Regions from separate parts of the Streptomyces sp. NPDC041124 genome, predicted to be linked through region 3. Evidence: riboswitches for the same ligand, from Rfam matches in the RefSeq annotation. Region 3 holds a riboswitch; each other region holds the start of a gene.
The links. Region 3 has a riboswitch for cyclic di-AMP ahead of ACZ6A9_RS17840 (C40 family peptidase). Riboswitches for the same ligand answer to the same signal wherever they lie in the genome.
Positions count from the first base shown of each region.

Region 1 (5,188 bases), on a different contig from region 3:
CGGGGACTTCGACCTCGGCGCGCTGCTGGCCGAGCGCGGGGCCGAGCGCTACGAGCTGCACACCCGGTACCTCAACCACCAGCTTCCGCGCATGCTGCGCACCATCGGCTTCGACAAGGTCTACGAGCGGGCCGAGGGCGCCCACTTCTGGGACGCCGACGGCAACGACCACCTGGACATGCTCGCCGGGTTCGGTGTGATGGGTCTCGGCCGCCACCACCCGGTGGTCCGCAAGGCACTGCACGACGTCCTGGACGCCTCCCTCGCCGACCTCACCCGCTTCGACTGCCAGCCGCTGCCCGGTCTGCTGGCCGAGCGGCTGCTCGCGCACAGCCCGCACCTGGACCGGGTGTTCTTCGGCAACAGCGGCACCGAGGCGGTCGAAGGCGCGCTCAAGTTCGCCCGGTACGTGACCGGGCGGCCGCGGGTGCTGTACTGCGAGCACGCCTTCCACGGCCTGACCACCGGCTCCCTGTCCGTCAACGGCGAGGCCGGTTTCCGGGACGGCTTCGCCCCGCTGCTGCCGGACACGGCCGTACCGCTCGGGGACCTCGACGCCCTGGCGCGGGAACTGCGCCGGGGCGACGTGGCCGCCCTGATCGTCGAGCCGATCCAGGGCAAGGGCGTGCACGCGGCGCCGCCCGGCTACCTGCGGGCCGCGCAGGAGCTGCTGCACCGGCACAAGGCCCTGCTGATCGCCGACGAGGTGCAGACCGGGCTGGGCAGGACCGGCGACTTCTACGCCTACCAGCACGAGGAGGGCGTGGAGCCGGACCTGCTGTGCGTGGCCAAGGCGCTCTCCGGCGGGTACGTGCCGGTGGGGGCGACCATCGGCAAGGACTGGATCTTCAAGAAGGTCTTCTCGTCGATGGACCGGGTGCTGGTCCACTCGGCCAGCTTCGGGGCCAACGCCCAGGCCATGGCGGCGGGCCTCGCGGTGCTGTCGGTCATGGAGAACGAGCGGATCGTCGCGCACGTGCGGACCACCGGGGAACTGCTGCGGTCCCGGCTGGCCGCCCTCGTCGACACGTACGAGCTGCTCGCCGACGTCCGCGGCCGGGGCCTGATGATCGGCATCGAGTTCGGCCGGCCCCGGTCGCTGCGGCTGCGCTCGCGCTGGACCATGCTGCAGGCCGCCCGCCCGGGCCTCTTCGCACAGATGGTGGTCGTGCCGCTGCTGCAGCGGCACCGCATCCTCACCCAGGTGTCGGGGGACCACATGGAGGTGATCAAACTGATCCCGCCGCTGATCATCGACGAGGCGGACGTGGAGCGGTTCGTGCACGCCTTCACCGCCGTGATGGACGACGCGCACGACGGCGGACTCATCTGGGAGTTCGGCAGGACGCTGGTGAAACAGGCGGTCACCGACCGCTGACCGGGCGACCCCGAGGATTTTGCCTCCCAGGCAAGAAAATTGCCACAGGGGCAAAAGTCCGGCTGAATGGAGCCATGAGCTCCTCCGAGACCGAGCCGCCGGCCGGCGCGCTCCCCGCGGTCGCGCCGCAATTGCGCGCCCTGCGGCGACGGGCCTCACTGACCCTGGAGGTCGCCGCCCGCGACGCGGGGCTGTCGCCCGCCCACCTCTCCCGTCTGGAGACCGGGCAGCGCCAGCCCTCCCTGCCGATGCTGCTCTCCCTCGCCCGCATCTACGGTACGACCGTCTCCGAGCTGCTCGGCGAGACGTCCGCCGACCGGGACGCGGTGGTGCGGGCCTCCGACATGGACTCCACCACCGCGGGCGGCTGGACCTACTGGCCGGCCGGTGCCGCGGGGCGCGGCATGCAGGCGCTGCGGGTCCACGTGCCGCACGGTTCCCAGGGCGACATCGTGCGCGTCCACCCCGGTGAGGAGTGGCTGTACGTCCTCAGGGGACGGCTGCGGCTGCGCCTCGGGGACACCCTGCACCGGCTCGCCCCGGGCGACAGCGCGCACTTCGACTCGCTGACCCCGCACCGTATCGACGCGTCCGATCCCGACGGGGTCGAGCTGCTGTTCGTCCACACCCTGCTGCAGAGTCCCACGGCCGCGCTGTGCCTGGGCCCGATCCACGGAGACGCGATATGACCGGCAAGGACCTGGAGGAGAAGCTGCCCCGCGCCATGTGGGTGCGGCTGTTCATCTACGTGGTGGTGGGGCACATCCTCGCGGCCTTCATCTACTTCCTGTTCGAGGTGGCTCCCAAGAAGTAGGGCCCGGCACGGGGCGCCGGGCGCCGTCTCAGTCGAGCATGCGCGAGCGCAGCCGCTCCCGGTCCGCGTCCGTGAGTCCGAGACCCTGCTCCAGGTACGGCTCCACGCCGCCCCACGTCTCCTCGACGGTCTCGAAGGCGGCCGACAGGTACTCCGCCCGGGCGTCGAACAGGGGGTCGAGCAGCTCCATCACCTCGGGGGAGTAGGCCGAGGCGGAGCTGCCGCTGCGGTGCACCTTGTAGCGGCGGTGCTTGGCGCTGGACTTCAGGTAGTCGTCGACGATCGCGTCCCGCTCGACGCCCAGCGCGAGCAGCGTCACCGCCACCGACAGGCCCGCGCGGTCCTTGCCCGCCGCGCAGTGCATCAGCGCGGGGACGCTGTCCTCGGCGAGCGAGCGCAGCACCAGCGCGTGCTCGGCGGTGCGCTCCTTGATGATCAGACGGTAGGAGCTGATCATCCGGTCCGCGGCCTTGCCGTCCGCGAGGACCGAGCGCAGCTGGTCCAGGTCCCCGTCGCGGACCATCCGCCAGAACTCGGCGCCGTCCGCCGGGTCGCTGAGCGGCAGGTTCACGTTGCGCACGCCCGGCAGCTCGACGTCCGCCCCCTCCAGCCTCTGGTCGGCCGCGTTGCGGAAGTCGAAGACCGTGTGCAGCCCCAGCGAGGACAGGAACACGGCGTCCTCCGCGGTCGCGTGGGCGAGGTGACCGCTGCGGAACAGCACTCCGTGCCGCACCCGCCGTCCGTCCACGGTCGGCAGTCCGCCCACGTCGCGGAAGTTGCGTACTCCGGCCAGCTCCGGTTCGGTCGACGGGATCTGCTGCGTCACGAAGGACTCCTCCCACTCCGCGCCGTCGCCGCGGCTCGTCGACGGGCACCACATGACGATACGACATTGCCTGCCTGGGGCAATGAGTTGTCCACAGGCAGGCCCCGACCACTCCACGACCGCGATGATCTCGACGGCCCGGGGGCGTCCCGCCCCGCGCCGTCCAGATGGTCATCTCGGGTCACATCGGACTGAATGCCTTCAAAGGGACTAAGTGCATGGAAATGCCTCGCCCCCGTCCCCGGACCGAGGGTGATCCGGGTGTGGAGGCGTCCCGGCCCGGGCGTCCACGATCGCCTGATTCACGCTTTCTGTCCGATTAGTCAGTTTGGATCCAACGTGCCCCCATAGGGCAGGAGATGGGGAGGGGGTGCGTGAGCATCGTCATATCGGTGACGGTGTGTTGTCGCCATGTTCACGTAATTCAGCGGAACGGCAAGGGAATTCACGCGGGGAATCCGCATCCGGGTCGACGCTCGGTGACGTCGTTTCGCCCCGTGGATCACGAAAAAGAGCGTTCGCGGCGAACCTTCGCTTGTCCGTTCGCATCCGGGTCGCTTACGTTCCCAACCGATCCGGACGGACGCCTAATCCTGCCGCCGCCCGGAGCCCGCACACACTGACCCGTGTACGGCAGGAGCGGGGGACCCACAGGTACGACTGCCTGTTCCGGTCTCCGGAACGGCTTGGGGTTAAGTCGCGTGAATTCGCGGCCGGGCATCTCCAGTCCGAACCCGACAGCTCACCTCGTAGGCGCCGGAGAGGAAATCGTCATGCCCGCGAAGGGTAAGCACCGCCGTACCAAGGCTCAGCGTTTCACCCGTTCCATCGCCGTCGCCGGAACCGGTGGCGCCGCACTCGCCCTGCCGCTCCTCGGCGCCACCGGCGCGCACGCCGCCCCGCAGTCGGCTCCCGAGAAGACCGTCCAGTCCCTTTCCGTCACCAGCGACAAGGCCGCCGCCGCGAAGAGCGGTGAGGGCCGCACCTACACCGTGAAGGCCGGCGACTACCTCGCGAAGATCGCCGAGGCGGAGCAGGTCGACGGTGGCTGGAAGAAGCTCTACGCGGACAACCGCCAGGTCGTCGGTGACGACCCGTCACTGATCCACCCGGGCCTGAAGCTCTCCGTGGACGGCAAGGCCGCCGAGGCCCCGGAGAAGTCCGCCACGCCGAAGCCCGCCGCGCCCAAGCCGGCCGCGCCGAAGGCCGAGAAGCCCGCCGAGAAGCCGGCGCAGCAGTCGTCCGAGCGGACCGCCCCGCAGGCGTCCACGCAGACGACCGCGAACCAGGCCTCCTCCGGCTACAGCTCCCCGGTGCTCGGCGGCAGCCTCGGCACCGCCTACAAGGTGGCCGGCAGCATGTGGTCCAGCGGCTACCACACCGGTGTCGACTTCGCCGTCCCGACCGGCACCTCGCTGAAGGCCGTCGGCTCCGGCACGGTCGTCTCCGCGGGCTGGGCCGGCGCGTACGGCAACCAGGTCGTCATCAGGCTCGACGACGGCCACTACGCCCAGTACGCCCACCTGTCCTCGCTGTCCGTCTCCGCCGGCCAGACCGTGAGCGGCGGCCAGCAGGTCGGCCTCTCCGGCTCGACCGGCAACTCGACCGGCCCGCACCTGCACTTCGAGATCCGCACCGGTCCGAGCTACGGCTCGGACGTGGACCCGGTCTCCTACCTCCGCTCCAAGGGCGTCTCCATCTGACCCCTGCGGCACCCTTCCTGACCCGCGCGCCGAAGGCCGGCTCCCACCCCCGGGGCCGGCCTTCGGCGTATTCCGGAAAGGGCCGACACCCGGGAGTGGCTTATCTCACCGCGCGTCAACCCCTGCCTACGGTCGCGTAGGTCACATCGAAAGGTGAATCATGGCCTGCTGTGGCAGACGATTCGAGGAATGAGAGCAGAAGAGTGATCGGGTCGTACGTGGCGGTGGGGGACAGTTTCACCGAGGGCGTCGGCGACCCCGGCCCCGACGGGGCGTTCGTCGGCTGGGCCGACCGGTTCGCCGTCCTCCTAGCAGACCTCCGGCCCGAGGGAGCCTTCGAGTACAGCAATCTCGCCGTGCGCGGAAAGCTGTTGGACCAGATCGTGGCGGACCAGCTCCCGAGAGCCGTGGAACTCGCCCCCGATCTGGTCTCCTTCTGCGCGGGCGGCAACGACATCCTGCGTCCG
Region 1 is NZ_JBVIYR010000015.1:93,599-98,786, reverse strand. Features, by position in the region: gene ACZ6A9_RS31310 (aspartate aminotransferase family protein) at 1-1,378, shown strand, start outside; gene ACZ6A9_RS31305 (helix-turn-helix domain-containing protein) at 1,453-2,067, shown strand; gene ACZ6A9_RS31300 (DUF6126 family protein) at 2,064-2,192, shown strand; gene ACZ6A9_RS31295 (tyrosine-protein phosphatase) at 2,221-3,018, opposite strand; cyclic di-AMP (ydaO/yuaA leader) riboswitch at 3,626-3,789, shown strand; gene ACZ6A9_RS31290 (M23 family metallopeptidase) at 3,792-4,721, shown strand; gene ACZ6A9_RS31285 (SGNH/GDSL hydrolase family protein) at 4,925-5,188, shown strand, end outside.
Region 1: linked by a shared signal. The riboswitch ahead of ACZ6A9_RS31290 (M23 family metallopeptidase) and the one ahead of ACZ6A9_RS17840 (C40 family peptidase) in region 3 are both predicted to bind cyclic di-AMP.

Region 2 (5,188 bases), on a different contig from region 3:
TCGCTTTCGTGTGCGCGGGTGCTCCACGTGTCCGTGGCCGTGCCACACGTTACGGGCCGGACGGCGGTCTTGTGCAGAGCGGAGTTCCGGAGCCGGTGTGGGAGCCGGTGCCGGAGGTGGCTCGCGGGCGGCGAGTGCGCGGGCGCGAGGCGGACATGCAGGGCTTCCCGCTCGTGGGGCAGGAAAGCCGTCGGCTCGGCCCCCTCGTACAGCACCGCCACCCGGGCCCGTGGCCGCACCCGGCCCACGGCGGTGGTGAACTCCGGTTCCATGAAGGGGCTGCGCGGCGCGTCCGCCGGGGCGCGCGGTTCCCGCCGGCGCTCCCGTTCCCCCTCGCCGCGCTCCTCGGGCTCAGCGCGCGCACGCGTCCACTGCTCACCTGGCCGCCCGGTCAAGTCCCCCTGGACTGTTGGGAAGGTACCGCCCCATCCCGGGCGGACGGTAGACAGCGGCCGATGCTCTCGCCCAACGGTGAAAGATGCCCGATGTTCTCGCCAAACGGTGAAAGAGGCCGGAACCGGTCTCTACCCGGCGACTACGGAAGGGGAATCGCACCGAAGCGAGCGGAACCGGGCACGGTGAATCGGAGGGGCGCGTGGTCCGTATTCTCTGATCATGGCCGCACCCACCGATTGTTCGCTCATCGCCACCGACCTGGACGGGACGCTGCTGCGCGGCGACGACACCGTGTCCGACCGGTCACTCGCCGCGCTCGCGCGGGTGGCGCAGACCGGTGCCCAGCACCTCGTGGTGACGGGCCGCCCGGTCCCCAGGGTGCGGCCGCTCCTCGACCAGCTCGGGTGCACGGGGCTCGCGGTGTGCGGGCAGGGCGCGCAGGTGTACGACGCCGGCGCGCACCGGATGCTGTGGTCCGTCCGGCTGGACCGGGAACTGGCGGAGACCGCGGTCGGCAAGATCGAGGCCGAGGTGGGGGAGGTGTACGCCGCGGTCGACCAGGACGGTGTCGACGGGCTGACGCTGATCGAGCCGGGCTATCTGATGCCGCACCCGACGCTGCCCGCCGTGCGGGTAGAGCGGCGCGGCGAGCTGTGGGAGCGGCCGATCAGCAAGGTGCTGCTGCGCCACCCGCTGCTGTCCGACGACGCGTTGGCGGCGGCGGCGCGGTCGGTGGTCGGTTCCCTGGCCACGGTCACCATGTCGGGGCCGGGGACCGTGGAGCTCCAGCCGTGCGGGGTGACGAAGGCGACCGGCCTCGCGCTGGCCGCCGAGCACCTGGGGCTGAGCCCGCAGCGGACGGTCGCCTTCGGCGACATGCCGAACGACATCCCCATGTTCGACTGGGCGGCGCACGGTGTCGCCATGGCGGGCGCGCACCCCGAGCTGAAGGCGGTGGCCGACGAGATCACCACGTCGAACGAGGACGACGGCGTGGCCGTCGTCCTCGAGCGACTGTTCGGTGGTGCGGCCGTGCTGGGCCGTCAGCGGTCGGCTCAGTACGCGCCGAAGACGTTGTCGATGGAGCCGTAGCGGTCGGCGGCGTAGTTGCAGGCCGCCGTGATGTTCGCGACCGGGTCGAACGGGTCGAAGGCGGTGCCGGGCACGTGGTAGGCCTGGAAGGTCGGGTCGATGACCTGGAGCAGGCCCTTGGACGGGGTGCCCTTGGCGGCGTTGGAGTCCCACAGGTTGATGGCGGCGGGGTTGCCGGAGGACTCGCGCATGATGTTGCGGTGGATGCTCTCGTAGGAGCCCGGGATGCCGTGCTGCGCCATCACGTCCAGCGACTCGCGGATCCAGCCGTCGAGGGTGTCCGGGTACGCCGTGGCCGAGGCAGTGGTGGTGGACGTCGTGGTGGCCGCGGCGGCACCGGTGGCGCCGAACAGCGGGAGGGCGACCACGGCGACGCCGGCACCGGCGACGGCGAGGGAGCGGGCGAGGCGGCGACGGCCGAAGCGGGGCTGACCGGAAGCGGGCATGTCTGGGTTCCTCTCCTACGCCTGCGAGGTGAGCTGTCGGGTTCGGGCGGGAGAGTGCCCGGCCGTGCCCCTGCGGGCATGGCTTCACCCCGAGCCGTCCCGGTGCGATGCCCGGTGCGGCGACTTACCTGGGTCCCCCGCTCCTGCCGTGCGTGAGTTCGTCGATGGGTGTGGTGCGGGCGGTGGCAGGATTCGGCGTCCGCCCGGCAGGCCCGGAACGTATGCGAGAGCGGATGGGGGGAACAAGTGAGGGCGTCACACAAGCAGCCGTTTGATCTTCGAACGGGTGATTTGGGGTGCTTGATCCTTTGTGCTCACGGAGGGTCAACTCCCGTTCAGGGGAAGGGAGCACGCCGGACTGCGGGCGTGGCGGGCTCCACGGGCGGCGCGTGACTCACTTCACTGGCCGGGGAATGCGAGAGCATTTGCCGCCAACGGGAATTCGGTGACCAAGAGAGGTAAATCGGACGCACGTCCGGACGGGGTGATGTGGGTGCCGGTACGTCCGCCAAAGGGAGGGAATGTCCACTGCCGTCGACCCGGTCGCGAACACCCCGCCCCCGGCCCCGTACCGCCCTGCCTGTAACCCCGGGTGCCGGTGGTGATCGAAACGTGACCGGATACGCTGACTTGAGTGAGGGCAGCGACCTATCGACATTCCGTGTGATCGCCAGTGGACACCAGCAGACAGGAGACCCCTCGTGACCGTCGTCGGGCCGTTCGGGCTGAGCGTGCGGGACCAGGCTCTGGAAGCCGATGTCCAGGCCGGAATGACGGCTGTCGAGGAAGGGCTGATCGAGGCCACCAAGAGTGAGGTCCCCTTCATCACGGGCGCCGCCCAGCACCTGGTGCGGGCCGGCGGCAAGCGGTTCCGCCCGCTGCTCGTGATGCTCGCCGCCCAGTTCGGCGACCCCTACGCGCCCGGCGTGGTGCCCTCCGCCGTGGTGGTGGAGCTGACCCACCTGGCCACGCTGTACCACGACGACGTGATGGACGAGGCCGACGTGCGGCGCGGCGTGGACAGCGCCAACACCCGCTGGGGCAACTCCGTCGCGGTCCTCACCGGCGACTTCCTCTTCGCCCGGGCCTCGCACATCCTGGCCGACCTCGGCCCGGAGGCGGTGCGGGTGCAGGCCGAGGCGTTCGAGCGGCTGGTCACCGGGCAGATCCTGGAGACCGCGGGACCGCAGGACGGCCGTGACCCGGTCGACCACTACCTGGACGTGCTCGGGGGCAAGACCGGCTCGCTGGTCGCCGTCTCCTGCCGGTTCGGCGCGATGATGTCCGGCGCCGACGAGACGGTGGTGGACGTGCTCACCCAGTACGGCGAGCGCCTCGGCGTCGCCTTCCAGCTCGCCGACGACGTCCTCGACATCGCCTCCGACACCCACGAGTCCGGCAAGACCCCCGGCACCGACCTGCGCGAGGGCATCGCCACCCTGCCCGTGCTGCGCCTGCGCGAGCGGGCGGCCCGGCTGGGGCTGCCCGAGGACGTCGCCCTGTGCGAGTTGCTCGACTCCGACCTCACCGACGACACCCGGCACGCCGAGGCGCTGCGCCTGCTGCGCGCCCACCCCGCGCTGGAGCAGGCCCGCCGGGACACCGTCCGCTACGCCGAGGAGGCGCGCGCGGCGCTGGCCCCGCTGCGCGAGTGCGAGGCCAAGGCGGCCCTGGTGGAGCTGTGCGACGCGGTGGTGCACCGCGCGGGCTGAGTCCGCCGTCCCCCCTCGACCCCTACGGGGCGGGGGAGGGAACCACCCTCCGTGTCATACCCCAGCAGTACACGGAGTTGAGCCCGGGGTCTGACGCGTCCGCCCGCCGGATTTGGTCGGATGGACCACGACGGACAACACCACTTCTCACCGGTTCGGGTGAGAATGGCGGCTCAGGGCGAGACTGGTGCGTGGACACGAGACGGAAGCCGCCGCCGACGACGGAGGGCACACATGGCACCGTACGAATCCGACCACACGACCACCGCGGGAGAGGCCGGCGAACCGCGCACGAGGCGGCGCAGGGCCGCGCGGTACGTCGTCCCGGTCACGGTGATGGGGGTGGCGGCCGCGACCATCGGGCTCGTCCCCGCGATCGCCAGCTCCGGCGACCCCGACCTGCCGGAGATCACCGCCGCGCAGCTCATCGAGAAGATCGCGAAGTCGGACGTGGAGCAGCTGTCCGGCACCGTGAAGATCACCACGGACCTCGGGCTGCCGGACCTCGGCGGCCTGGAGAGCGGCCTGATGTCCGGCGCGGCGGAGCAGGGCGGTGACGGCGGCTCCTCTGCCGACCCGTCCGCCAAGCTCACCGAACTGGCGTCCGGCACGCACACGCTGAGGATCGCGGCCGACGGCCCGGACCGGCAGAAGGTGTCGATCCTGGAGGACGCCGCCGAGTACAGCCTGATCCACGACGGCGAGGACGTCTGGGGCTACGACAGCGGGTCCAACGAGGTCTACCACGGCACGGTCGACGCCTCCGGCGAGGACCGTGAGCGGCAGCCCCCCGCCACCCCGGAGGACTTCGCCGAGGAGGCGCTGAAGGCGGTCGACGACACCACGTCCGTGACCGTCGACGGCACCGCCCAGGTGGCCGGCCGGGACGCCTACAAGCTGGTCGTCGAGCCGAAGCAGTCCGGCTCCACGGTGGGCGCGATCAGCATCGCCGTCGATTACGAGACCGGCATGCCGCTGAAGTTCACCCTCACCCCGTCGAGCGGCGGCGCGGCCGTCGTGGACGTCGGCTTCACCAAGGTCGACTTCGGCAAGCCGGCCGCCTCGACGTTCGAGTTCACCCCGCCCAAGGGCGCGAAGGTGACCGAGGAAGGCGCGCTCGGAGACGGCCGGGAGCACTCCGGGAAGCCGGAGCGGGCCCCGAAGTCCGAGGAGGACCTGGCCAAGGGTCTCGACGGGATGAAGACGCTCGGCAAGGGCTGGAACACCATCGCCACCTTCGACGGCGGCGCCCCGGGCGGCCTGCCCACCGGTGACGCCGGCGGTGACCTCGGCGGCTTCATGGACTCGCTCGGCGACCGCGTCAAGGGCGACTTCGGCACCGGCACGGTGTTCAGCACCCGCCTGATCAACGCCCTGGTCACCGAGGACGGCACGGTCTATGTCGGCGCCGTCACCAAGGACGCGCTCGTGAAGGCGGCCGACGCGGGGAAGTAAGGCCCCGGGACCTTACGACGTGACAGGGACGAGGGAGCCGATGGACGAGGCGCCCGCCAGGGAGCCGGACGGCGCGCACCCGGGTGA
Region 2 is NZ_JBVIYR010000001.1:778,236-783,423, reverse strand. Features, by position in the region: gene ACZ6A9_RS03710 (HAD family hydrolase) at 616-1,488, shown strand; gene ACZ6A9_RS03705 (transglycosylase SLT domain-containing protein) at 1,452-1,934, opposite strand; cyclic di-AMP (ydaO/yuaA leader) riboswitch at 1,938-2,108, opposite strand; gene ACZ6A9_RS03700 (polyprenyl synthetase family protein) at 2,636-3,646, shown strand; gene ACZ6A9_RS03695 (LolA family protein) at 3,881-5,101, shown strand; gene ACZ6A9_RS03690 (ATP-binding cassette domain-containing protein) at 5,142-5,188, shown strand, end outside.
Region 2: linked by a shared signal. The riboswitch ahead of ACZ6A9_RS03705 (transglycosylase SLT domain-containing protein) and the one ahead of ACZ6A9_RS17840 (C40 family peptidase) in region 3 are both predicted to bind cyclic di-AMP.

Region 3 (5,188 bases):
ATGAGAGCCGATCCTGTCCTACCCGACCCGCTCCGGCCAAGGAGGGTTCGTACAACAGAGGTGTTCGCAGGTGTGGGTATCGCCACACAGTGGCCCGCGGGGCCTCCCGCTAATGTCTGTGCACTGCCTACAAAACCCCGGAGGAGCCATGGCGTTCGGCTGGATCGACGAGCAGGCGGAACTGCGCCGCCGGGCCGGGCTCGTGCGCACCCTGCGTCCGCGGGCCGCCGACACGCCGCTGCTCGATCTGGCGAGCAACGACTACCTGGGCCTGGCGCGGCACCCCGAGGTCACCGAGGGCGCGGCGGGGGCCGCGCGGACCTGGGGCGGCGGCTCGACCGGGTCCCGGCTGGTCACCGGCACCACCGAACTCCACGCGGAGCTGGAGCGCGAGCTGGCCGCGTTCTGCGGCTTCGAGGCCGCCCTGGTCCTCTCCTCCGGCTACGCAGCCAACCTGGCCGCCGTCACCGCGCTCGCCCCGCACGGGTCGAGGATCGTCTCCGACGCGGGCAACCACGCCTCGCTGATCGACGGCTGCCGGCTGGCCCGCGGTGCGACGCACGTCGCCGCGCACTCCGACCCCGATGCCGTCGGCAAGGCGCTCCAGGGGCACGACGGGCCCGCCGTGGCCGTGTCCGACACCGTCTTCTCGGTGGACGGCGACGCCGCCCCGCTCGCGGAACTGGCCGGGGTGTGCCGGGAGCACGGAGCGGGCCTGGTCCTCGACGACGCGCACGGCCTCGGAGTGCTCGGTGACGGCGGGCGCGGCGCCCCGTACGCGGCGGGTCTCGCGGGCGCCGACGACGTCGTCGTGACCGTGACCTTGTCCAAGTCGCTCGGCAGTCAGGGCGGGGCGGTGCTGGGCCCGGCCCGGGTGATCCGGCATCTGGTCAACACGGCGCGGACGTTCATCTTCGACACGGGGCTGGCGCCGGCGGCGGTGGGCGCGGCGCTGGCGGCACTCCGGCTGCTGCGCCGCGAACCCGGGCGGGCGGCGCGGGCGGGCGCGGTGGCGCGCGAACTGCACGAGCGGCTGACGGCCGCGGGTCTGGAAGCGGTGCGTCCGGACGCCGCGGTCGTCTCCGTGCGTGCCCCTTCCCCGGAGCAGGCCGTGCGATGGGCGGCCGACTGCCGGGCGGCCGGCCTGGCCGTGGGCTGCTTCCGTCCTCCTTCCGTGCCCGACGGCGTCTCACGGCTCAGGCTGACCGCCCGTGCGGACCTGTCCGGGGCAGAGATCGAACGTGCTGTGCGGGTGATCGGCGAAACGCGGCCATGAGTCGGCGTGGCAGGGCCGTGCGTCGCGCGATGACGGACGATCGGTCGGATCGGTGGCTGTGTCGGTCGGATGGGTGCCGGTGAGCCGGGTCAGCGGACCGCGGTCACGAACTCCGCCCAGCGCCCGGGGGAGAAGAGCAGCGCGGGCCCGTCGGGGTCCTTGGAGTCGCGCACGGCGAGCAGCCCGGCCAGGGGGCCGGTGGCCGGCCTGGCGGTCTCGACGCAGTTGTTCGCCCCCGTGCTGTAACTGCTGCGCAGCCACCGCACACCGTGCAGGGCGAGGCTGGAAGGGACGGTCCGGGGAGGTGCGGGCATCGTGCCTCCTTACGCGCCGGCGGCTGCGCCGGCGATGAAATCCAACGAGTCCTCTGGTGACAGGGCGTGGGCCGAGAGGGCGTTGAAGGCATCCACATAGGCCCGGAGGTCTTCTTTCCGCTCCAGATGGAGGCTACTCGTCAAGTGGTCGAGAACCACCACGTCGAGATCAGACCTGCGCGAGAACGAAAAGATGACGAAAGGACCCGTGACGCCGATGTGTGCCCCGGCGCTGAACGGCAGTACCTGCAATCGCACTTGGGGCAGCCGGGCCGCCTCGACCAGCCGCGCCAGCTGACGTGCCATCACTCCGGGGCCGCCGACCTCCCGGCGCAGCACCGCCTCGTCCAGCACCGCGCTCAGCTCCAGGGGCGGCTGAGCACGCAGCACGTCCTGCCGGGTCAGCCGCACCTCCACCAGGGCGTCCAGCCGTTCCTCCGACTCGCCCTCCAGGGCGGCCTCCGTCACCGCGCGGGCGTACTCCGGGGTCTGCAGCAGTCCCGGGATCACCGTGGTCTCCAGGGTGCGCATCGCGCTCGCCTGCGACTCCAGGCTGATGAAGTCCCGGTAGGTGGGCGGCAGCACGCCCCGGTAGGCGTGCCACCAGTGGTGCCTGTCGCCGCCGTCACCGGTGCCCGACAGCACCAGCAGCAACTCCCGCAACTGCGGATCCGCCACACCGTAGACGTCGAGCAGTAACCGCACATCGGCCGGTTTCACCCCGCTCGTGCCCGTTTCGATCCGGCTCACCTTCGACTGGTGCCAGCCCGCCAGCCGGGCCGCCTCACCGCTGGTGAGTGCCGCCGAGGTGCGCAGTGCACGCAATTCGGCGCCCAGTTTGCGGCGGCGCACCGCGGGACCGTGCTGCATGGGCTTCTCCTTACTCCTTCCGAGCCGCCCGGATACGGTCTCCCGTCGCAGAGTTCACCGCTTCGAGCGACAGATATATGCATATCCAGGTGGATCGCCGCGCCGTGCCGTGTGGTGATGGCAGTCTGGCGACGAAGCACCAGTGCGGGACCGTACTCGAACCAGCCGCTCAGTGTCGGACTGCGGGGCCCGTGGGAAAGGGACGACGTCGCCATGGCAGACCATCTGGAAGCATCCGTCACTCTGCCGAGCGATCCCGCTTCGGTCTCCGTCGCCCGCGCCCATGTGGTGGGGGCACTGGTGGAGTGGGGCATGCCGGCGGACGCGGAGTTGTCCGACACCGTCCGGCTGATCGTGTCGGAACTCGCCACCAACGCGGTGCAGCACACGCTCGGCCGGTCACCCACGTTCAGGGTGGACGTGGTCCTGGTCCGCGAGGAACGGGTGCACATCGGTGTGACGGACAGCCATCCCCGTTTCCCCAAGCGGTTGCCCGCCGCGGTGCAGCAGGACAACGGGCGGGGGCTGGTCATCATCCGCTGTCTGGCGGCGGAACACGGAGGCAGGCTCAGGATCCGCCCCACGCGGGAGGGCGGCAAGACGGTCGCGGTCGACCTCCCCTGGACGGGGGCCGTCCGGGCTGCCGAAGCGGTCACGGCGGCGGGACAGCAGGAGGTTTAGGCGCGGCGGTGGCAGGCGCGGGGGCGCGTGCCGGCGGGGCGGCGGGGCGGGTCGGCGGTGTGTGCCGGCGGGGCGGCGGCGCCCCCGCGCGCGCCGCCGCCCCGCCGGATCACCCCACGCGGCCGTACGAGACGCTCCGGGTCCAGATCTTCTGCAGGCGCACCACGTCCCCGGTCTTCGGAGCGTGCCAGATCTTGCCCTTCCCGGCGTAGATGCCCACGTGGTAGACGTAGCCGCCCGAGTGGAAGAACACCAGGTCTCCGGCCCTGCGGCTGCCGGCGGAGATGTGGCGCGTGTTGTTGTACTGCTGGGCGGCCGTACGCGGCAGTTTCTTGCCCGCCTTCTTGAACGAGTACAGCGTCAGCCCCGAGCAGTCGAACCGGCTCGGTCCGACGGCGCCCCACTGGTACGGGGAGCCCTTCTTGGACGCGGCGATGCTCAGCGCCTTGGTGGCGTGGCTCGCGGCGGCCGCCTCCGAGGCGCCCCCGGGGACCACGATGGAGCCGCCCACGGCGGCCAGGGTGAGGGCCGAGGCCGTACCGGCCCGGGCCATGAGAGACGGGACACGATTGAGCGCAGTCATGCGCAACCCTTCGTCAGCCGCCTGTGAAGGATGACCTGTCGGATTCGGGCTGGCGAAGTGGCCCGGCCGCACGAGTGCGGCTTCACCCCAAGGGCTGCTCGGAACCGGTGTTCCGGCGACCCGTCGTGCTTGGGTCCTCCACTCCTGCCGATCCACTCCTGTCGACCGGTCATCCGGGCGGCGGCAGGACTCGGCGTCCGCCCGGATCGCCCCGCCGCGGCGGCGGGGTCTTGTCGTCAGTCACGGATCTTGGCTCATCGCGCGATCGAAAACACAACGGAACGTGGGGTTTGTGTTGTTACTCACCACTCATCCGTTCGGGTGGACAGCGCACTGTTCGAGCCGTCGCCCGCTGCCCCGGTGAGCCCCGGACCAGCGACGAAATGCCCCCTTCCGCTCTCAGGCCGCGCAGGGAGCGCAACTTGGACCGGTCCGGAACAGGACGTTCGTCTACGCCGGATGGGGGTACGCCATTTGGTCCGTTGGAAGGCGTGTCGCGGCCCGGCCGCCGGCTCGCCCGCCGAGGTGTCAACTCCCCGGATCCGGCGGCAGCGTGACCCGGGCCGTGCGCCGCTCTCCGTCCAGCACCCGCAGCGCCCGGGCCAGCGTGGCGGAGTGCAGTTCCGTCTCGCCGCGCCGGTGCATCAGGGTCAGCGCGTCGCGGAGTGCGACGGCCTTGCCTACCAGGGCCTGGGCCGCGCGCAGTCCCCGGTAGGTGTCTCCGCTCAGGGCCGGGTTGACCCGGCCCAGCAGGTCGACGACCTCGAGGTACCGGTCGATCACTTCGGCCTCCGCCCGGGTGAGCGCGGGCAGCGGAGGCGGTTCGGGGGGCAGCATCCGCGGCTCACCTCGCGCCGGCGGCCGTGTGACCGCCCCCGCGGTGGGGCACGATCCGGTCCGCCAGGCCGTAGTCCACCGCGGCCTGCGCGTCGAGGACCAGGTCCCGCTCCATGTCCGCCCGGACCCGTTCCGCGGTGCGGCCCGTGTACCGCGCGAGCATCTCCTCCGTGCGGGCCCGGATCCGGGACAACTCCTCGGACCGGGACGCCAGATCGCTCGCGCTCCCCTCGACCGGCTCCATCACGGCCGGCTGACGGAGCACCAGGCGGGAGCCGGGCAGCATCAGCCGCTTGCCCGGAGCGCCGGCGGCCAGCAGCAGCGCGGCGGTCCCCTCCGCCCGGCCGAGGCAGACCGTCTCCACGTCGCAGGTGACGTAGCGCAGCGTGTCGTGGATCGCCGAGGCGGCGTGGAAGGGACCGCCCGGGGAGTTGATGTAGAGCGAGACGTCCCGCTCGGGGGCGTGGTGCTCGAGATGCATGAGCTGCGCCATCACGTCGTTCGCGGCGGTCTCGTCGAGCGGGGTGCCCAGGAGGACGATCCGCTCCTGGAGCAGTTTGGCGAAGGGGTCCGTCGTCCGGTGACCGGACGGCGTGCGTTCGGTGAACCCGGGGAGGACGTGGCGGG
Region 3 is NZ_JBVIYR010000006.1:99,359-104,546, forward strand. Features, by position in the region: gene bioB (biotin synthase BioB) at 1-2, opposite strand, end outside; gene ACZ6A9_RS17820 (8-amino-7-oxononanoate synthase) at 149-1,276, shown strand; gene ACZ6A9_RS17825 (DUF397 domain-containing protein) at 1,366-1,590, opposite strand; gene ACZ6A9_RS17830 (helix-turn-helix domain-containing protein) at 1,600-2,460, opposite strand; gene ACZ6A9_RS17835 (ATP-binding protein) at 2,674-3,141, shown strand; gene ACZ6A9_RS17840 (C40 family peptidase) at 3,251-3,724, opposite strand; cyclic di-AMP (ydaO/yuaA leader) riboswitch at 3,728-3,914, opposite strand; gene ACZ6A9_RS17845 (hypothetical protein) at 4,253-4,561, opposite strand; gene ACZ6A9_RS17850 (ATP-dependent Clp protease proteolytic subunit) at 4,569-5,188, opposite strand, start outside.

Region 4 (5,188 bases), on a different contig from region 3:
TCCTGGTCGCCGGAGATGACCTCCGGCTCCACGCCCAGGATGTCCAGCACCCCGCGCACGAACGCGTCGCGGTTCTCGGCATCCCGGGAGGCGGACGTCGCCACGAAGCGCAGGCGCTCCGCCCCGTGTTCCTTGATGATCCCCGCGTACTCGCGGCACGCGGCGAACGTCCGCTCCAGCGCCTCGGGCGCGAGGCGCCCCGTGCGGTCGACGCCCTGGCCGAGCCGCACGATCGTCATCCGCCGGTCCAGGTCGGTGAGTTCGCCCGTCACGGGGTCGGCGTCGGCCACCAGGAGCCGGATGGAGTTCGTACCGCAGTCGATGGCCGCGACCCGGGTCACCGGTCCTCCTCCTTCTCGGGGAGGGTCACGCAGGCGCCCTTGCGCCACCACTCAGGCAGCATCGCCAGCGCCTCGTCGCCCAGCGGGTTCACCCCGGGGCCCGCGGCCAGCGAGTGGGCGACCAGGACGTGCAGGCACTTCACGCGGTCCGGCATGCCGCCCGCGCTGGGGAAGTTCTTCAGCTCCTCGATCTCGTCGCGGCGCCGGACGTAGTCCTCGTGCGCCGCGCGGTACGCGGCCGCCAGCTCCGGGTCGGTGCCGAGCCGCTCCGTCATCTCCTTCATCACGCCGTTCGCCTCCAGCGTGCCGATCGCGGAGTTCGCCTTCGGGCACGTCAGGTAGTACAGCGTCGGGAAGGGGGTGCCGTCGGGCAGCCTCGGCGCGGTCTCCACGACGTCCGGCTGCCCGCAGGGGCAGCGGTGGGCGATGGCGCGCAGCCCGCGCGGGGGGCGCCCGAGCTGCTGCTTGAAGGCCTCGACGTCCGCGTCGGTGGGCTCGGTGCGGGGGGTCGTGGGCGGAGAGGTGTCCATACCTGTCTTTTCTGCGGCTTTCACTGATGGGTCACTGGCCGGCGGCGTCGGCCTTGTCGACGCCGTCCCAGACGTTCGCGTACCAGGGGCGGTCGGCGGCTTCGAGGTCCGTGCGGGACTTCTCGGCCCGGCCCGGGTCGATGACGACGTAGCCGGTCTCGCCGGGCATGACGTAGTGCAGCCGCCGGCGGATCTCCTGCTCGGCGTACGCGTCGTCCTGCCAGCGCGCCTTCATGTCGCGCAGCCGCTCGACCCGCTCGCGGGCCTCGTCCTGCTCCTGCTGGAGGTCGGCGATCTCCGCCCGCTGGGAGACGTACTGCCGCATGGGGTAGGCGAGCGCCACGACCAGCGAGCAGACCACCAGCGCGAGCAGCGCCGCCCGGCCGGTCAGCCGGGAACGGCGGGCCTGGCGCTTGGTCTGCGAGCGGTAGACCCGGGCCGCGGTCTGCTCGCCGATCAGCCGGATCCTGGTCGCGGTGGAGAAACGGTCCCGGTCCTTCACCGCCATGGTTCCCGCCTCCGGTTCGCCTTCGTCACACGCGTACGTCCCCGCACACGGTACGGGACCGGGTGCGGGGACGTACGTACGACGCTGCCCGCCGGAGCGGTGCTCGGCCCTCGCCGCCCAGCGGTGGGCGGGGCGGGCGCTGTGCCTACTGGTTCGCGCGGAACCGCGGGAAGGCGCTGCGGCCGGCGTACACCGCGGCGTCGTCGAGGATCTCCTCGATGCGCAGCAGCTGGTTGTACTTGGCGACGCGCTCGGAGCGGGCCGGGGCGCCGGTCTTGATCTGGCCGCAGTTGGTGGCGACGGCGAGGTCGGCGATGGTGACGTCCTCGGTCTCGCCGGAGCGGTGGGACATCATGCACTTGAAGCCGTTGCGCTGGGCCAGCTCGACGGCGTCGAGGGTCTCGGTGAGGGAGCCGATCTGGTTGACCTTGACCAGCAGGGCGTTGGCGGCGTTCTCCTCGATGCCGCGGGCGAGGCGCTCGGGGTTGGTGACGAACAGGTCGTCGCCGACGAGCTGGACCTTGTCGCCGAGCTTGGCGGTGATGGTCTTCCAGCCCTCCCAGTCGTCCTCGAACAGCGGGTCCTCGATGGAGACGAGCGGGTACGCCTCGACGAGCTCGGCGTAGTACTCGGTCATCTCGGCGGCCGTGCGCTCCTTGCCCTCAAAGGTGTAGGAGCCGTCCTTGTAGAACTCGGACGCGGCGACGTCGAGGGCGAGGGCGATCTGCTCGCCGGGGGTGTAGCCGGCCTCCCTGATGGCCTCGAGGATGAGGTCGAGGGCCTCGCGGTTGGAGCCGAGGTTCGGGGCGAAGCCGCCCTCGTCGCCGAGGCCGGTGGCCAGGCCCTTGCCCTTCAGGACCTTCTTCAGGGTGTGGTAGACCTCGGTGCCCCAGCGCAGGGCCTCGGAGAAGGACTCCGCGCCGATCGGGGCGATCATGAACTCCTGGATGTCCACGTTGGAGTCGGCGTGCGAGCCGCCGTTCAGGATGTTCATCATCGGCACCGGCAGCAGGTGCGCGTTGGGGCCGCCCAGGTAGCGGAAGAGCGGCAGGTCGGAGGCCTCGGAGGCGGCGTGGGCCACGGCGAGCGAGACGCCGAGGATGGCGTTGGCGCCGAGGGAGCCCTTGTTGTCGGTGGCGTCCAGGTCGAACATGGCCTGGTCGATCAGGCGCTGCTCGGTGGCGTCGTAGCCGACGAGCTCCGGGCCGATCTGCTCGATGACGGCCAGGACGGCCTTCTCCACGCCCTTGCCCAGGTAACGGCTCGCATCGCCGTCACGGAGTTCGATGGCCTCGAAGGCGCCGGTGGAGGCGCCGGACGGGACGGCGGCACGACCCGTGCTGCCGTCGTCGAGGCCGACCTCGACCTCGACCGTGGGGTTGCCACGGGAGTCGAGGATTTCCCGGGCTACGACGACGTCGATGGACGGCACGTGAGCATCTCCTTCTTGGATGTGACGCGGTGAGCGGGGCCACGGCGGGCCCTGCGGGACCGAGCCTAACCGGCTCCGGGGGATCGGCCAGCGGTCGACCGTCCCGTGGACAGGACCGAGCCTAGATTGTTTCCAGATGGAACAAAAACCCTTCGCCGCATCGTGACCGGAAAGCGCCCGAGAAAAAGCCCCGCCCCGGTGCGTACGGGGGAAGACGCACCGGGGCGGGGAGCCCGTGGGGACGGGGAGGACCTGCCGCTGCCCTACTTCAGGTGCAGCTGCTGGCCCGGGTAGATGAGGTCGGCGTCCGCGACGATGTCGTCGTTGAGCTCGAAGAGCTCGGCCCAGCCGCCCTTGACGTCGTGCTCCTCGGCGATCGAGCTGAGGGTGTCGCCGGTGACGACCTTGTACTCGCCGTCGCCCTTGGCGACCTTCTTGCCGGTCGGGGTGGTGACGGTCTTCTTCTGGACCTTCTTCTCCACCTTCTTCTCGGCGGCCGGACGCTCGCTGGAGCGGGAGGCCTTCCGCTCGCTGTCCCGGGTCTCGGTGGAGCCGGTGTTCTGCGAGGAGCCCGAGCCGTTCGAGGAGGAGCCGGTGTAGGCGGCGCTGGACAGACCCTTGCCGCAGACCGGCCAGGCGCCCTTGCCCTGGCCCGCCAGGACCTTCTCGGCGATCTCGATCTGCTGGGCCTTGGTGGCCTGGTCGGCGGTGGAGGCGTACTTGGTGCCGCCGAAGCCGGCCCAGGTGGAGGCGGAGAACTGCAGACCGCCGTAGTAGCCGTTGCCGGTGTTGATGGACCAGTTGCCGCCGGACTCGCACTGGGCGACGGCCTCCCACTCGGAGGCGGTGGCGGCGGAGGCGTTGCCGGCCGCCATCAGCGGGGCGGCGACGGCGGCGGACGCGACGCCGGCGACGGCGATGGCGCGGGTGGCCTTGGACGGACGACGGTGCTTGCCCTTGCCGGAAAACAGCATGGATGGATCCCCTCACCGACGCCTACGAGGTGAGCTGTCGGGTTCGGGCCGGTTGAGTTGCCCGGCCGCGTCCCTCCCGGGACGCGGCTTCACCCCGAGCCGTATCCGGCGTCAACTGCCCGGATCCGGCGCCTACCTTGGGTCCCCCGCTCCTGCCTACGGCGCATGACGCGACGACTGTTCCCGTGCTGCCACTGGCAGGATTCGGCGTGGCGGCAGCCGGGGCCCGCGATGGCGAGCGATCACGACCGTAGACACGCGATCCGCGGAATATCAAAGACGATCACGGCTTCTGAGACCTATCTCTCACAGCCTTTAAATCGGACATTCAGCGCGAAACATGACGTCAACTGCCGCCAGTGTCAGGCGTTTTCGCAGGTCACTTTTCGCCCGCTCCGTCCCCGACCTCGAGCTCCTGACCGGGCAGGATGTAGTCCGGGTCGCCGCCGATGAGCCGCTCGTTCACCAGGTAGAGCGCACGCCATCCGCCGTCGAGCGCAAGGGAGTCGGAGATGGACGAGAGGCTGTCCCCGGACTCCACGGTGTAGGAGTCGTCGGACGTGCCGCCGCCCCAGGCGTCGAGGCCCCGCGAGGCGTGCCGGCCGGACGAGCCGGAGGAGGAGTCCTCCTTGCTCTCCTCGGCGTTCGCGCCGCGGTGACGGCCGGTCCCGGTGGCGTCGGCCTCCGAAGAGCCGCCGTTTCGCCCCGCCTTGTCCGCCTCGTCGGGCTCGGGTTCCGTCGAGGCGGAGGGGGACGAGGCGCTGGAGTCCGCGCCAACGCCGGCCTCCGGTGCGACGGGCGTGCCGGATTCGGCCGACGCGCCGGCCGAGGCCTCCGGGCCGCCCTTCTCGCCGTCCGCGGCGGACGACGGGCCGGTCGTGGCCGACGGAGAGGGAGAGGCGGACGGAGCGCCGGATCCGGGCGTCGCGGACGAGCCGGGCGTACCGGTCTCGGCGTCGGCCGCGGGCGCGTCCTGGTCGAGTCCTCCGAGCCCTCCGAGCAGTCCACAGGTGCGCCACGCGCCGACGCCCTGGTCGGCGAGGATCTTCTCGGCCACCGCTATCTGCTGGCCGCGGCTGGCCTGGTCGGCGCTGGGCGCGTAGTCCAGGCCGCCGTACTTCTCCCAGTCGTCCTGGGTGAGCTGAAGGCCGCCGTAGTAACCGTTGCCGGTGTTCTGGCTCCAGGAGCCGCCGCTTTCGCACTCGGCGACCCGGTCCCAGGCCGTGCCGTCGGCAGCGCTGGCGCCGCCGGCCCCGAGGAGTGGGATCGCGATGGCGGAGCCGGTCACTCCGGCCGCGACGAGGAGAGCCGGAGCCTGGCGGGGGCGACGGTGCCGACCGTTCCCGGAGAGCATGCGGAGACCTTTCGCAGAACAGCAACGACGGGCGCGGTGAGTGAAGCCT
Region 4 is NZ_JBVIYR010000011.1:79,742-84,929, forward strand. Features, by position in the region: gene ACZ6A9_RS27025 (Ppx/GppA phosphatase family protein) at 1-341, opposite strand, end outside; gene ACZ6A9_RS27030 (DUF501 domain-containing protein) at 338-871, opposite strand; gene ACZ6A9_RS27035 (FtsB family cell division protein) at 903-1,379, opposite strand; gene eno (phosphopyruvate hydratase) at 1,525-2,811, opposite strand; gene ACZ6A9_RS27045 (transglycosylase family protein) at 3,075-3,785, opposite strand; cyclic di-AMP (ydaO/yuaA leader) riboswitch at 3,790-3,959, opposite strand; gene ACZ6A9_RS27050 (transglycosylase family protein) at 4,165-5,139, opposite strand.
Region 4: linked by a shared signal. The riboswitch ahead of ACZ6A9_RS27045 (transglycosylase family protein) and the one ahead of ACZ6A9_RS17840 (C40 family peptidase) in region 3 are both predicted to bind cyclic di-AMP.